DNA from 2 places in the Hymenobacter swuensis DY53 genome. Region 1 is predicted to be linked to the other one. Evidence: riboswitches for the same ligand, from Rfam matches in the RefSeq annotation. Region 1 holds a riboswitch; the other holds the start of a gene.

The links. A riboswitch is a leader RNA that binds a small molecule or an ion and turns the genes downstream of it on or off. The one in region 1 is predicted to bind thiamine pyrophosphate.
Region 2: it holds a riboswitch for thiamine pyrophosphate, as region 1 does, so the genes downstream of both, HSW_RS18165 (TonB-dependent receptor) here and thiS (sulfur carrier protein ThiS) in region 1, are expected to answer to the same signal.

What each region holds. Positions count from the first base shown of each region.
Region 1 is NZ_CP007145.1:4,490,893-4,497,669, reverse strand. It holds gene HSW_RS20590 (thiazole synthase) at 1-575, opposite strand, end outside; gene HSW_RS20585 (thiamine phosphate synthase) at 572-1,201, opposite strand; gene HSW_RS20580 (hydroxymethylpyrimidine/phosphomethylpyrimidine kinase) at 1,210-1,974, opposite strand; gene thiC (phosphomethylpyrimidine synthase ThiC) at 2,124-4,001, opposite strand; gene thiS (sulfur carrier protein ThiS) at 4,057-4,263, opposite strand; TPP riboswitch at 4,369-4,466, opposite strand; gene rlmN (23S rRNA (adenine(2503)-C(2))-methyltransferase RlmN) at 4,795-5,868, shown strand; gene HSW_RS20560 (hypothetical protein) at 5,946-6,659, opposite strand.
Region 2 is NZ_CP007145.1:3,914,514-3,921,290, forward strand. It holds gene HSW_RS18160 (acyl-CoA dehydrogenase family protein) at 1-1,068, opposite strand, end outside; gene HSW_RS18165 (TonB-dependent receptor) at 1,401-3,878, opposite strand; TPP riboswitch at 3,941-4,039, opposite strand; gene HSW_RS18175 (hypothetical protein) at 4,388-4,618, shown strand; gene HSW_RS18180 (GNAT family N-acetyltransferase) at 4,810-5,226, opposite strand; gene HSW_RS18185 (aldose 1-epimerase family protein) at 5,234-6,109, opposite strand; gene HSW_RS18190 (AAA family ATPase) at 6,179-6,736, opposite strand; gene pnuC (nicotinamide riboside transporter PnuC) at 6,739-6,777, opposite strand, start outside.

The sequences.
Region 1 (6,777 bases):
GAAGGAGCCCCGATACCGGCATCCACCACCACCGGCACCCGGCTCTGGCCGATGATGATTTCCAGAAACTCCCGGGTGAGCAACCCCTGGTTCGAGCCGATGGGCGCGCCCAGGGGCATCACGGCGGCCACGCCCACTTCCTCCAACCGCTTGCACAGCACCGGGTCGGCGTGGATGTAGGGTAGCACCACGAAGCCCAGCTTCACCAGCTCCTCGGCGGCGCGCAGGGTTTCTACCGGGTCGGGCAGCAAATAGCGCGGGTCGGGGTGAATTTCGAGCTTGAGCCAGTTGGTTTCCAGCGCCTCGCGGGCCAGCTGGGCGGCAAATACCGCCTCGCGGGCCGTGCGCACGCCCGAGGTGTTGGGCAGCAGGTGCAGGCCGGGGTGACGCAGGTGGCGCAGCAAATCGTCCTGGGAGTTGCGCACGTCCACCCGCTTCAGGGCCATCGTCACCAGCTCCGAGCCTGAGGCTACCAGGGCATCTTCCATCAGCTGCACCGAGCTGAACTTGCCCGTGCCGGTAAACAGGCGCGAGTGAAACGTGCGGTCGGCAATGCGTAAAGGCTGGGTTGTCATGCGTGGAGCGAGGAAAAAGCGGGTAACGCGTGCAAAAAATCGGTGGCGGCGGTAGCGGGGTCGGGGGCCTGGGCAATGGCGCCGGCCACGGCCACGCCGTGCAGTCCGGTGGCGCATACCTCGGCCACGTCGGCCAGCGTAATGCCCCCGATGCCGATAACCGGCACCCCGTGCCCGGCCGCCCGAAACTGTGCCAGCAGCTGCTGGTAGCCCGCCAGCCCCAGCACGGGGCTCAGGTTGGCCTTAGTGGTAGTGAAGCGGAACGGCCCCAGCCCGATGTAGCTGACGCCGGCCGCCGCCAGCCCCGCCATATCGGCCAGTGTATTGGCCGTGCCCCCGATGAGGAAATCGGGCCCCAGAATGAGGCGGGCGTGGTCGGCGGGCATATCCTGCTGGCCCAGATGCACCCCATCTGCCCCGATTTCCTGGGCCAGCTGCGGGTTGTCGTTGAGAATGAACGTGGCTCCGAAGCGGCGGCACACTTGCTGGGTTTCCAGCGCCAGCTGCCGCCAAACGGCGTACGGCTGGTTTTTTACCCGCAGCTGTACCCAACGGACGCCGCCGGCGCAGGCCTGCGCGGCCTGGCTTGGGGAGCTGGCAATAAACTGAAGTGGATGGATGGTCATGGAGGGTATCAGGGAAGGGAATGGTAGCCCAGGCGGGTATCGTTGCTGGCCAGCACCCGGGCGGTGTAGGCTTTGCCGGCCCGGCAGGCTTCGGGCAGCGCCAGGCCCCGCGCCAGCCCCGCCGTAATGGCCGCCGACAGCACGCAGCCGCTGCCGTGCTTCTCGCCCCGGGGCAGGCGCGGGGCCGAAAACGTAGCCACCGCCCGTCCCTGCTGGTACAGCACGTCCACGGCTTCGGGACCCTCGGCGTGGCCGCCTTTCAGCAGCACCGGGCAAAAGGCGCTGACGGCCGTGGCGGCTTCCTCGGCCGTGGCGGCGGCGGGCCAGAGGCGCAGCATCTCGGGGCGGTTAGGCGTGAGCAGGGCCAGGCCGGTGCATGCCTCCGCTACCAGCGCGGGCGGCGGCCCGGCGTGGAACTCGAAGCCGGCGCTGGCCCGCAGCACCGGGTCCCACACCACGCCCAGCGTCGGTTGCAGCTGCCGCAGCCAGCGCAGCAGCGCCGGCAGCTTCACCAAGCTCTCCGTCAGCCCGATTTTGACCCACTGTACCAGAAACCGCGTCAGCAGTACCCGCAGCTGGTCGCGCAGGTCAGCCTCGGTGGTCCAGACGACACGCTCAAAGGCCACGTCGTTCTGCACCGTAAGGGCCGTGCAGGCCCCTAGCCCGTACACGCCCAGCTGCTCGAAGGTCTTGCAGTCGGCCAGCAAACCTGCCCCGCCGCTGGGGTCAAATCCGGCCAGGGTGAGAACGTAAGGACGGAGTGTTTGGGACATGGGGTGGGAGTTCAGAACGTCATGCTGAGCGAAGCGGAGCGGAGTCGAAGCATCTCTACCGCTTCGGTGCATTGCTAATGAAATACCCCGGTAGAGATGCTTCGGCAAGCGGACGCCAGATGAAGCATGACGTTCTTTTTCTGCTTCTATTACAGATAGATTTCACTGCCCTTGGCCACGAACTCCCGGGCTTTTTCGGCCAGGCCGTGGGCCAGGGCTTCGTCGGGCTGTACTTGTTGGGTGGCGGCGAAGTCGCGTACTTCCTGGGTGATTTTCATGGAGCAGAAATGGGGGCCGCACATAGAGCAGAAGTGGGCCACCTTGGCGCCCTCGGCGGGCAACGTCTCATCGTGGTAGGCGCGGGCGGTGTCGGGGTCGAGGCTCAGGTTGAACTGGTCCTGCCAGCGGAACTCGAAGCGGGCCTTGCTTAGGGCGTTGTCGCGGTACTGCGCGCCCGGGTGGCCCTTGGCTAGGTCGGCGGCGTGGGCGGCAATTTTGTAGGCAATGACGCCGTCCTTCACGTCCTGCTTGTTGGGCAGGCCTAGGTGCTCCTTAGGCGTCACGTAGCAGAGCATGGCCGTGCCAAACCAGCCAATCATGGCCGCCCCGATGGCCGAGGTGATGTGGTCGTAGCCGGGCGCAATGTCGGTGGTGAGCGGGCCCAGGGTGTAGAAGGGGGCCTCGTGACACTCCTTCAACTGCTTGTCCATGTTCTGCTTGATCAAGTGCATTGGCACGTGGCCGGGGCCTTCTATCATCACCTGCACGTCGTGCTGCCAGGCTAGTTTGGTCAGCTCGCCCAGGGTTTCCAACTCGGCAAACTGGGCCGCGTCGTTGGCGTCGGCAATGGAGCCGGGCCGCAGCCCGTCGCCCAGCGAGAAGGCCACGTCGTAGGCTCTCATAATCGCGCAGATTTCGGCAAAATGGGTGTAGAGGAAGTTTTCCTGATGATGCGCCAGACACCACTTGGCCATAATCGAGCCGCCCCGCGACACAATGCCCGTCACGCGCTTCGCCGTGAGCGGAATGTAGCTGAGGCGCACGCCGGCGTGGATGGTGAAGTAGTCCACGCCCTGCTCGGCCTGCTCGATGAGCGTGTCGCGGAACAGCTCCCAGGTCAGGTCCTCGGCCTTGCCGTTCACCTTCTCCAGGGCCTGGTAAATGGGCACCGTGCCCACCGGCACCGGGCAGTTGCGGATAATCCACTCCCGCGTTTCGTGGATGTTCTTGCCCGTGCTCAGGTCCATCAGCGTGTCGCCGCCCCAGCGGCAGCTCCACACGGCCTTGTCCACCTCCTCCTCAATGCTCGACGTGACGGCCGAGTTGCCGATGTTGGTGTTGATTTTCACCAGGAAGTTGCGCCCGATAATCATGGGCTCGGCCTCGGGGTGGTTGATGTTGGAGGGAATCACGGCCCGGCCGGCGGCCACTTCAGCCCGCACAAACTCCGGCGTGATGTGCTCCTGTGGCGTGTTGGCCCCGAAGCTGTGGCCCGCATGCTGCACCCGCAGCGCATCCTGAGCGGCCATCTGGTCGATGCGCTGGTTTTCGCGGATGGCAATGTACTCCATCTCCGGTGTGATGATACCCTGGCGGGCGTAGTGCAGCTGGGTCACGTTCTGCCCTTCCTTGGCCCGATACGGCCGCCGGATGTGCTCGAAGCGCAGGTGGTCCAGCGCGGCATCGGCGGCCCGCTGCTGCCCGTAGTCCGACGAAATGCCCGGCAGCTCCTCCACGTCGGCGCGCTCCAGCACCCAGGCCTCGCGCAGCCGTGGCAGGCCTTTTTTCAGGTCGATTTCAACGGTGGGGTCGGTGTAAGGGCCGCTGGTGTCGTACACCGTCACGGCCGGGTTGGGCTCGGTGGGGTTCACGAAGTCGAGGTGCCGCTTGCTGTCAGCCAAGCCGATTTCGCGCATAGCCACCCGGATGTTGGGGTACAGCTGGCCGGGTACGTACACTTTGCGGGAGCCCGTGAGGGGCTGGCGCTCCACCAGCGTCTGGTGCGGGGCGTGGTCTTTGGTTTTCATAGGGGTCGAAACAGGTTGGACCCCGGCCTGCTCCCAGGAGAGGCCGGGAGAGGAATTAGCCGCCTTGCGTAGCGCGGATGATGAGGATGCGGTCCTGGCGTTGTAGGGTGTGGGTGGGCCAGTCGGGGCGGGGTACCACGGTGTCGTTCACGGCCACGGCAATACCGCGCTGCCCGTCGAGGTGCAGGGGACTGAGGGCGGCGGCCAGGGTAGGGGCGGGCCCGGGGGCCTCGTGGGGGGTGTCGTTGACGAATACGGTCATGCAGGCCAGCTGAGAAAAGTGGCGAAACAGAAAAACCGTAAACAGCAGGGGTGCCGCGCCACGCCGGCCGGCCCCCGCAATGGGGCACGGCGCAGCTTCGGCTACGCGACACAAGGCACTTTTCCCTTCGCCAGCATTACCTGGATCAGGTTCCAAGGGTATTTCTCAGTCCCGCCCGTGGCAGAACACCCCTAAAGTTTACGCCGCCAAGGTAGAAAGGAATTCGGAAAAAGAAAGGAAGTAGAACTTAGATGTGAGAACTGAGAGCTTAGAAGTTAGAGCGTAGAGGGGATAAGTAAAAAGCAGTTAGTAGAGTAGTTAGTAGAGCATGCTATGCGCAGGCTACGCATAAGTTTGGCACTTACCTACACACACACTCCGCTGCTGTTATCTATGCTCTAACTTCTAAGCTCTCAGTTCTCATATCTCAGTTCTCACTCACTGGCACTTTTTTCATCTTCAGCGGGTTAAAGCACGTTCCCGGCCGGAAGCGTAGGGCTTCGACGGCGGGTGTCGTATCTTTGTGCCATGATGATTGACTTGCCCGTAGTTTCCAAGCGCGATATCCGCAAACTCAGCCCCGATGAGCTCAAGGCCTTTATGGTGGAGCACGGCGAAAAGCCGTTCCGCGCCAAGCAGGTGCTGGAGTGGCTGTGGAAGAACACGGCCAGCACGTTCGAGGAGATGAACAACATCAGCCTCGCTACTCGCGAGTTGCTGGCCCGGCATTTCGTCATCAACGGCGTGACGGTGCAGAACCACCAGCTCAGCAACGACGGCACCATCAAATCGGCCTTCCGGCTCTATGATGGCAACATCGTAGAAGGTGTGCTCATCCCGCACGACACGCGCATGACGGCCTGCATCAGCTCGCAGGTGGGCTGCTCGCTTACGTGTAAATTCTGCGCTACCGGCTACATGGAGCGCAAGCGCAACCTCGATGCGGCCGAAATCTACGACCAGGTGGTGCGCATCCGGGAGCAGTGCGAAAGCCAGTACGGCACGCCGCTCACCAACATCGTGTACATGGGCATGGGCGAGCCGCTGCTCAACTACGCCAACGTGGTGAAAAGCATTGAGCGCATCACCGCCCCTGACGGCCTGAACATGGCCCCGCGCCGCATTACCGTGAGCACCGCCGGCATCGCCAAGATGATCAAGAAGCTGGCCGACGACGGTGTGAAAGCCAACCTGGCCCTGAGCCTGCACGCGCCCAACGACACGAAGCGCAACGAAATCATGCCCATCAACGAGGCCAATTCGCTGGCTTCGCTCAAAGACGCGCTCCAGCACTACCACCAGGTCACGGGCCGCAAGGTAACCTACGAGTACATCGTGTTCGAGAGCTTCAACGACACGCTGCAGGACGCCGAGGAGCTGTTCCAGATTTCGAAGTGGATTCCCTGCAAAGTGAACCTGATCGAGTACAACCCCATCGAAAACGCCGACTACCTCAACACGGCCGACGACAAGCTCACCGCCTTCCACAAGTACCTGGCCGACCGGGGCGTGCAAACCAACATCCGCCGCTCCCGGGGCAAGGATATTGACGCCGCCTGCGGGCAGCTGGCCGTGAAGCAGAAGCCTGAAGAAGCCGCCGCGTAAGTACGCTGGCATAAAAGCAGAAAAGCCCCCGCAACTGACATTGCGGGGGCTTTTCTGTGGTCAGGCAAACGGACAGGTTACTTGCCTTTCAGGTATTCATCTATGCTGAACTGGAGCAGGTACACGGGGCATTCGTCCAGCATCAGCAGCACGATTTTCTGCCCTGCCTGCTCCATGGTTTTGTTATTCTGCAACTCCTTGAAGCCGTAGAGGTTGGCTACCGCTTCCATGTTGGCCAGGATGCTGCCCTGCATGGCGGTAGAAAATGCCTCCTTGCGTTCAGCGGCCGGACGAGCGGCCAAGGGACTTTTAGTGTTTTCCGCGTCGAGGCGGCGGCAAATGTCACGCGTTATGGTTTGTAGCACAGGCTTCTCGGCCTCGGTTACCGCCAGCTTACTGCCCAGCCCATCGCGCACAGCACCCACCATCAGTTGCTGGCCGGCCGGGCACTGGCTGACCAGGGCCGTAACTACCTCTACGCCCAGCTGCTCGCCGGCTTTGCGCGCGTTTCCGGCTTTGTTGGCAGTCAGCAACGTGTTCATTTCCTCGGCGTGCGCCAGCAGGGACGTCTGCATCAGCGACACCAGTAGGGACTTCGCGTCGGCGGCAGAAATGTTGGTGAATGGCTTGCGCTGCTGTTCCGCCTGCAGCCGCTCGCAAAGGTCATTGGTTACCAATTGCACAAATTTCTGCTGCCCGCGTATAGAGTCGGCGGCGGCGGTGAGGGTGGTGGCCTGGCCTGTGGTACACAAGGCCAGACAGGCAAATAGCAGGAGGATAACGTGTTTCATATTGCTGCAAAACTACCGCAAAATCCTCAGCCCCGGCACCCTCTGAAAAGGAAAATCCAGTGACCAGCTATCCAAAAAAATGCCCGGCTTACCTGCAGTGGTAAGCCGGGCGTTAGTC
Region 2 (6,777 bases), 580 kb from region 1:
GACGTGCAGAGCAATTTCCACCGAGTTCCGCTTGGCCATCGAAATCTGGGCTGAGGTAGCCTTGCCTTCGTTTTTGAGCATACCCAAACGCCACACCATTAGCTGGGCTTTGGTGATTTCGGTAATCATTTCGGCCAGCTTCTTCTGCTGGAGCTGGAAGCCGGCAATAGGCTTACCGAACTGCTCCCGCTGCAAAGAATACTTCAGGGCCGACTCGTAGCAGTCGATGGCCGCGCCTACCGCGCCCCAGGCAATGCCGTAGCGGGCCGAGTCGAGGCAGCTCAAAGGGCCTTTGAGGCCGTCGATGTTGGGCAGGATATTTTCCTTAGGAATCTTCACGTTATCGAACACCAGCTCGCCGGTGATACTGGCGCGCAGGCTCCACTTGTTATGGATTTCGGGGGCCGTGAAGCCTTCCATGCCTTTCTCCACGATAACGCCCCGGATGCGACCGGTTTCGTCCTTGGCCCACACCACGGCCACCTGGCTCTGGGGCGAGTTGCTGATCCAGAGCTTGGCCCCGTTCAGCAGGTAGTAGTCGCCCATGTCCTTGATGTTGGTCATCATGCCGCCGGGGTTCGAGCCGTGGTCAGGCTCGGTGAGGCCGAAGCAGCCCAGCCACTCGCCCGAGGCCAGCTTGGGCAGGTACTTGCGGCGCTGCTCCTCCGAGCCGTACTGGTAGATGGGGAACATAACCAAGGAGCCCTGCACCGAGGCCGTGGAGCGCATGCCCGAGTCGCCGCGCTCAATTTCCTGCATGATCAGGCCGTAGCTGATGTAGTCGAGGCCGCCGCCGCCGTACTCGGTAGGCACGGTGGGCCCGAACGCACCCACGTCGCCGAACTTGCGCACGATGTCAGAGGGGAAATAGGCGTCCTGCGCCCATTTCTCCACGTTGGGCGAAATTTCCTTCTTCACGAAGTCTCGGATGCTCTGGCGGATAAGCTTGTGCTCCTCGGTCAGCAAATCGTCGATATCGTAGTAATCGGTGAAACCGGCGGCGTTCAGGGAGCCTTTGTTGCGCTGGACCTGGGCCTTGGTGGAAAGAACATCAGCTTGCGAAGACATAGGAGAAAATTGGGTGGGAATGATGGGCAAAGATAGGAATTCCACTACGTACAACCGGCTGCGGGGCCGTTGAGTTCGGCAGCCTGATTAACCGAAAAAACCCTGACCGGCAAGGGAAGCCAGTCAGGGTTTTCGGAAGGCGTGGCAGGTGGCGGGAGAATGCCATAAGCCGGCCAATCCCGGCACGCCCACAAAACGACCGAAAGGCAGATTTCCGGCCGGGAAAAGTCACTGGCACGCTTCAGGCAAAGCATGTGCCGAAAAATAGCTTTTTACTAATTTATTCGCAAAAAATCCTGAAAATGAAGTTGTTTCCCCGGCTTCTACGGCCGTTAAAACTTCACGCCCACCGAGGCCAAGAAGTTGCGGGTGGCCTGGGGATAATAGTAGTTGAAGGTAAGCGGCTGGCCGCTGGCATCAGGGTAGCCGTACGTGTAGCCGTTGGCCACGTACTCCCGGTTGAGCAGGTTATTTACCAGCAGACCTAACTCCAGCTCCCGCATAAAAGAAGGCTGCACGGTGTAGCGCAAACGCAGATCAAGCACCTGATAAGAGGCAACAGCTTTGTTGGCCGACTCCGTGTTATCGAGGTACTGGCGGCCGACGGTTTTGTAGAGCAGCGCGGCCCGCAGGCCCTTCACTGGCATCACCTCCACCGTGTGCGCCGACACCACGCTGGGCGAATAGGAAATGGTGGTCGTGCGGCCTTCGGCGGCTACTACGGGGTTATAGTCCTTGTCGTAGGTCACGGCACGGTAGTCCAGGATGCGGTTGCGGCTCAGGGTGAGGGTGCTGTTGAGTGTAAGCCACCCGAGCGGCTGGTAGGCGCCAGTCAGCTCCACGCCGGCCCGGTAGCTGCGCGGGGCGTTGGTCCGAAGGGCTGTGCCCACATCATTGAGCTGGCCGGTATTCACCAGTTGGTTGCGGTAGCGCATGTAGAAGCCGTTTACCTCGACGCGCAGCATTTGTCCGTTCACGGTACGGTTGAGGCGGTAGCCGCCTTCCAGGTCGTGGAGTTCCTCGGCTTTGGGGCCGGCGTCGTTCAGGGGGCGGTCGGTAAAGTCGGAGCGTACGGGTTCCCGGTGGGCCACGGCGTAGCTGGCGTACAGCGTCTGGTTGTCGGTAAACTGCCAGGTGAGGCCGGCTTTGGGGTTGAAGAAGGTGTAGTCGGCCTTGGCCGAAACGGGCACCTGCTTGTCTTCGATGCCGTCGAGCTGATAGGTAATGCGGCGTACCTGCACATCGGCATACACGCTCAGCTTCTCCAGGGCCTGCCAGATGGCGCGGGCGTAAGCGTTGTAGTCGGTTTTGGTGGCGTCGTTAAAGTAGGAACGGTGACGGATGCTGCCCGTGGAGGCGTAGCGCGCCCAGATGACTTCGCCGTAATGGTCGTTGAGGAAGCGGTTCCAGCCCCCGCCCAGCGTGGCCTGCACCTTGCCGTCGGCGGGCTGGTAGTTGAGGGCGAAGACGCCGCCGAAGAAGTAGTTATCCAGCCACTTGCGGTCCACCAGATCGGTGCGCTTGATAGTAGTGTCGTTGGGCGCGGTGCCGATAACGACGTCGGGCAGATTGTAATCGGCCAGCTTGCGGTCCAGGCGCAGGCTCTCGTAGTAGCCGAAGCCCCGGGTGAGGTGGGCAGCAGCGGCCAGGTTCCAGTTGGTGCCCAGGCCCTGGGTGAGGTGTAGCTGGTAGTGGTTCTGCTGGTAGTTGTCGGTCTGGTTGTCGTAAGTGTAGTAGGCGTAGCGGCGGCCTTCGCGCAGAGCGCGTTCGGCATCCTCGGGGCTCAGCTCATAGTTATCCACGTACTGCTGCAGGCCGGCGGCGTTGCGCGTCAGGGCCGGCTCGGGCACCCCGTTCCAGGCCTGGTAGGTTTTCTCCCGGCCCGAGAAGGTGATGAACTTGAGCAGGGTGTTCTTCTGCTGATACCCGGCAGCCAGATAATACGATTTCAGGTCGGAAGCCCCGCGCACCATGTAGCCGTCGGAGGAGATGCGCGAAAGGCGACCATCCACCGTGAAGCGGCCGTTGATGAGGCCCGTACCGAATTGCACGTTGTTTTTCCAGGTGTTGAAGGAGCCGTAGCTGTTCTGGCTTTCGGCATAGGCCTGGGGGCGGCTTTCCAGCGTACTCACATTGATGCTGGCCCCGAAGGCGGCGCTGCCGTTCTGGCTGGTGCCCACCCCGCGCTGCACCTGCAGGCTGCTGGTGCTGGAAGCCAGATCGGGCAGGTTCACGAAGAACGCGCCGTGGCTTTCCGCGTCGTTCAGCGGCACCCCGTTCACCGTTACGTTGATGCCCTCAATGCCCGTACCCCGCACCCGGATGCCGGTGTAGCCCACCCCGTTGCCGGCATCGGAGTTTACCACCACGGAGGGCGTCTGGTCGAGCAGGTAAGGAATGTCCTGGCCGAAATTGCGCTTCTCCAGGTCTTCCTTGCTGAGGTTGGTGTAGGCAGTGGCTGTGCGCTCGTTGGCGCGGCTGGCCGTTACCAGCGCCTCGCCGGTGAGCACGCTGCCGGGTTGCAGCGCGAGACGCAACTGTTGCGGACTGCTTTGGCCTTCTAGCCGCTGCACCAGCGGCGCGTAGCCCACAAACGTGATGCGCAGCTCGTGCGCGCCGGGGGCCACGGCCGACAGGGTGAACGTGCCATCAGCGGCAGCTGCCACGGGTGTGCCATCAAGTAGAATGGTGGCACCGGGCAAAGCGGTGCCCGTGCGGACGTCCAGCACAGTACCCGACACGGGCCCTTGAGCCCATGCAGGACCGGACAGCGCTAGTAGCGCCACGCCGGTAAACAGTAGATTTTTCAACGAGGTGAAAAAGGCAAAAAGTGGAACGGACCCGGTGCCAGGGGTCGGCACCCTTAGGTTTTTCGTTCGCGGATCGTTTGTTCCCTTCGCCGGCATTACCCGGGCAGGTTCAATGGGTATGATCTCAGCCTCGCATAAGCGAGGCACCCCTAAACTTTGGTTGTTGGGTCAAAGGTACGCCGCCGCTTCGGGTTTCAAGCTGCTGCAGGCAGATTTTGCGCTGATGGCTTTCACCTTCCCAATCCAGTGAAGCGCTTTCAGAGGTTGCTTTTCCGGCCTGACTACTACCGCTGCCAGCACCACCGCCAGCATTTCCGCAAACCAACTGAAGTTCAAAAAAACCACTCCCTGGGCGTGGCTTTATTTGTTGACAATCAAGTAAATTAGCTAACCTCCCTAATGGTACGCAGAAAAACCGGCGCATCGAAAACAACCCAGCCTGCACCTCCGTTTCTTCTGCTACTGCCGGTTGGCTTTCCGCTTATTGTTGGACCTCAGCTTTTCCCGCCATGCCCCTCACCAGCCTACTCTATCTGTTCGTTGTTTTGGTATTCACCGGGCTTTTGCTGGCTCTTCCGCGCCGCCGTACCCGCCAGCCGCCAGCGCCGGATAATGACGATGATGGCGGCGAACCACTCGACGACGGCCTCCCCGATTTCGACCTGCCACCCGGTATTTCCCGCCCTATCAACGACTGGGAACCTGACTACAACCGCCCCCGCGTACCGGTGGAGTTATAAAGTATTCCTCCCCTCATGGCAGGAAAGCACAAGCCAGAAATTCTTCGTGCCATTAAGAATCCTGAATAACCTGAATAAGTAAACAGCCCCCGATGCCAGTACCGGCGTTGGGGGCTGTTCGTTACAACCAGAGGTAGGTGCCTGATAGAGCACAGTTCTTGCGGCGGCCGCATCCTGGCGCGGGCTTGTTTCTACAAATCCTTGGCCATGCGCACATAGGGGATGGTGCCGCGGTAGAAGCGGTTACCTTCCGGCTCCAGACCGAAGGCGCGGTAAAACGCCTCATTTACGGCGCGGGCGTCGCACCAGATGCGCTGAGCACCCTGCTCACGGGCATCTTCCAGCACATGGCGCAGCAGCTGCGACCCAATGCCCTGGCCCTGGCAATCGGGGCGGGTGGCAAACTTGCGGAAGCGGGCTACGCGGCCGTCGATGAACAGGGAAATAACCGACACGAGCTTACCGTTGCGGAAGGCTCCGAAGTGGCGGCCCGAGTCGTCGTTGTTCAGCTTTACGTACTCGATGGACTCCTGGGGCCAGAGGACCTGGTGGCGGAGCGAATGGGTTTCGGCCGCCTGGATGGGGCGGATGGTGATTTCGGCGGTCATGTATGCGTCAGGCAACGGTGATGCTATGAGAAGTGAGAAACTGCTGGCCGGGTTGCAGGCTCAGAATGCCTTCTTTATCGGTCAGCTCCGGGGAGCTGGTAGTAGAGCTGGCAATTCCCTGCCAGGGCTCAATGCACACAAACGGCGCACCGGGTCCTTTCGTCCAGAGGCCCAGGTAGGGAAACCCATCGAAGCGCACCCGCACCGAGCGGCCCGAACGACGGCTGCGCAAGGTGAGGTGGGTGAAGTCGAAGTGCTTAAACACCAGGGCATCTTCGGCAAACAGCGCGTAGCTGAGCGGCAGCGTATCCTGCTGTTCCAGCACGGGAGCCGTCTGGCCGTTGAGCAGGCCGCCTTCCAGCAAATGGCGCTGCAAAGTTACGGGGTGGTCGAACACAAACTCGTACTCCTCTAAGGATTCCTCGGGCAGGAGCGGGCACCGAAAGGCCGGATGGGCTCCAATGCTAAAAAGCAGCTCCTTTGTTCCCGGGTTTTCCACTTCCCAGCCAATCGTAAGCGTGGCCCCCGCCAGCCGGTACGAAATGCGCAAAGCAAACTCAAACGGATACTGCCGGCGACTTTGCTTATCGGCCCGCAGTTCCAGGGTAAGCTCCGTCGGTGTTTGGTGCAGGAGCGTGAACTCCCGGTCACGGGCGAAACCGTGCTGGCCCAGCGTATAGGGCTGGGCCTGGTGCTGGTACGCATCGGAGGGCAGGCGGCCCACAATGGGGAAAAGCACGGGCGCGTGGCGGTTCCAGTAGGCCGCGTCGGCGGGCCAGATATATTCCAGGTTGCCCAGATCCTTGCGGATGAAGCTATGCAGCTCGGCTCCATGCGCGGCTACGGCCACGCGGCACAGCTCATTTTCGAGAGTGTAGGTCATTCAACAGATAATGCGGCTAACGACAGAAACAAACGACTGCCGTTCCGGAAAGTTGGGTTACGCCGGCAGCTAGCTCAGGCGGGCCACCGGCCACGCCGTGGTTTTGCCCAGCAGCGCATCTACGTGAAAACAGGCCTGCTCAAATCGCTCAGGCGGGGTTCCGCTGATTTCGGCAAAGTTGGACAGCTGTTCCCGCAGTTCCCGCTGGTAGAGGTCGTAGAAATACTGGCGGTGGTTGGGATGTTCGCGCAGGGGGTCCGGTTCCCAGGGCAGGTCCACGCTCAGCAGCAGCACCAAATCGTACTGCTGCTGCGCAATGCGGCGCAGAATCCAGTCGGGGCAGAAGCCGAAAGAGTGCTCTGCCCAGATTTTTATTACCAACAGGTCCGTATCACAGAACATGACGGGGCGGCCCTGCAACTGGGCAGCCTGCAGGGCATTCTGCTCGGCCCGCAACTGTCCTCTGGCCATCCGCTCCAAGTCGGCCAGCACGTAGTTAGGGCCGTGGTGCTCCAGGTAATGCCGGGCGTACTCGGGGGCCCAGGCGGTGTGGTAGTGCTCGGCCAACAGGCGGCTTAAGGTGGTTTTTCCCGTCGATTCGGGGCCGGTGAGGGCAACTCGGAGCATACTCAGGCGGCTTGAATATCGGTGGATAAAGCGGGCTGCCG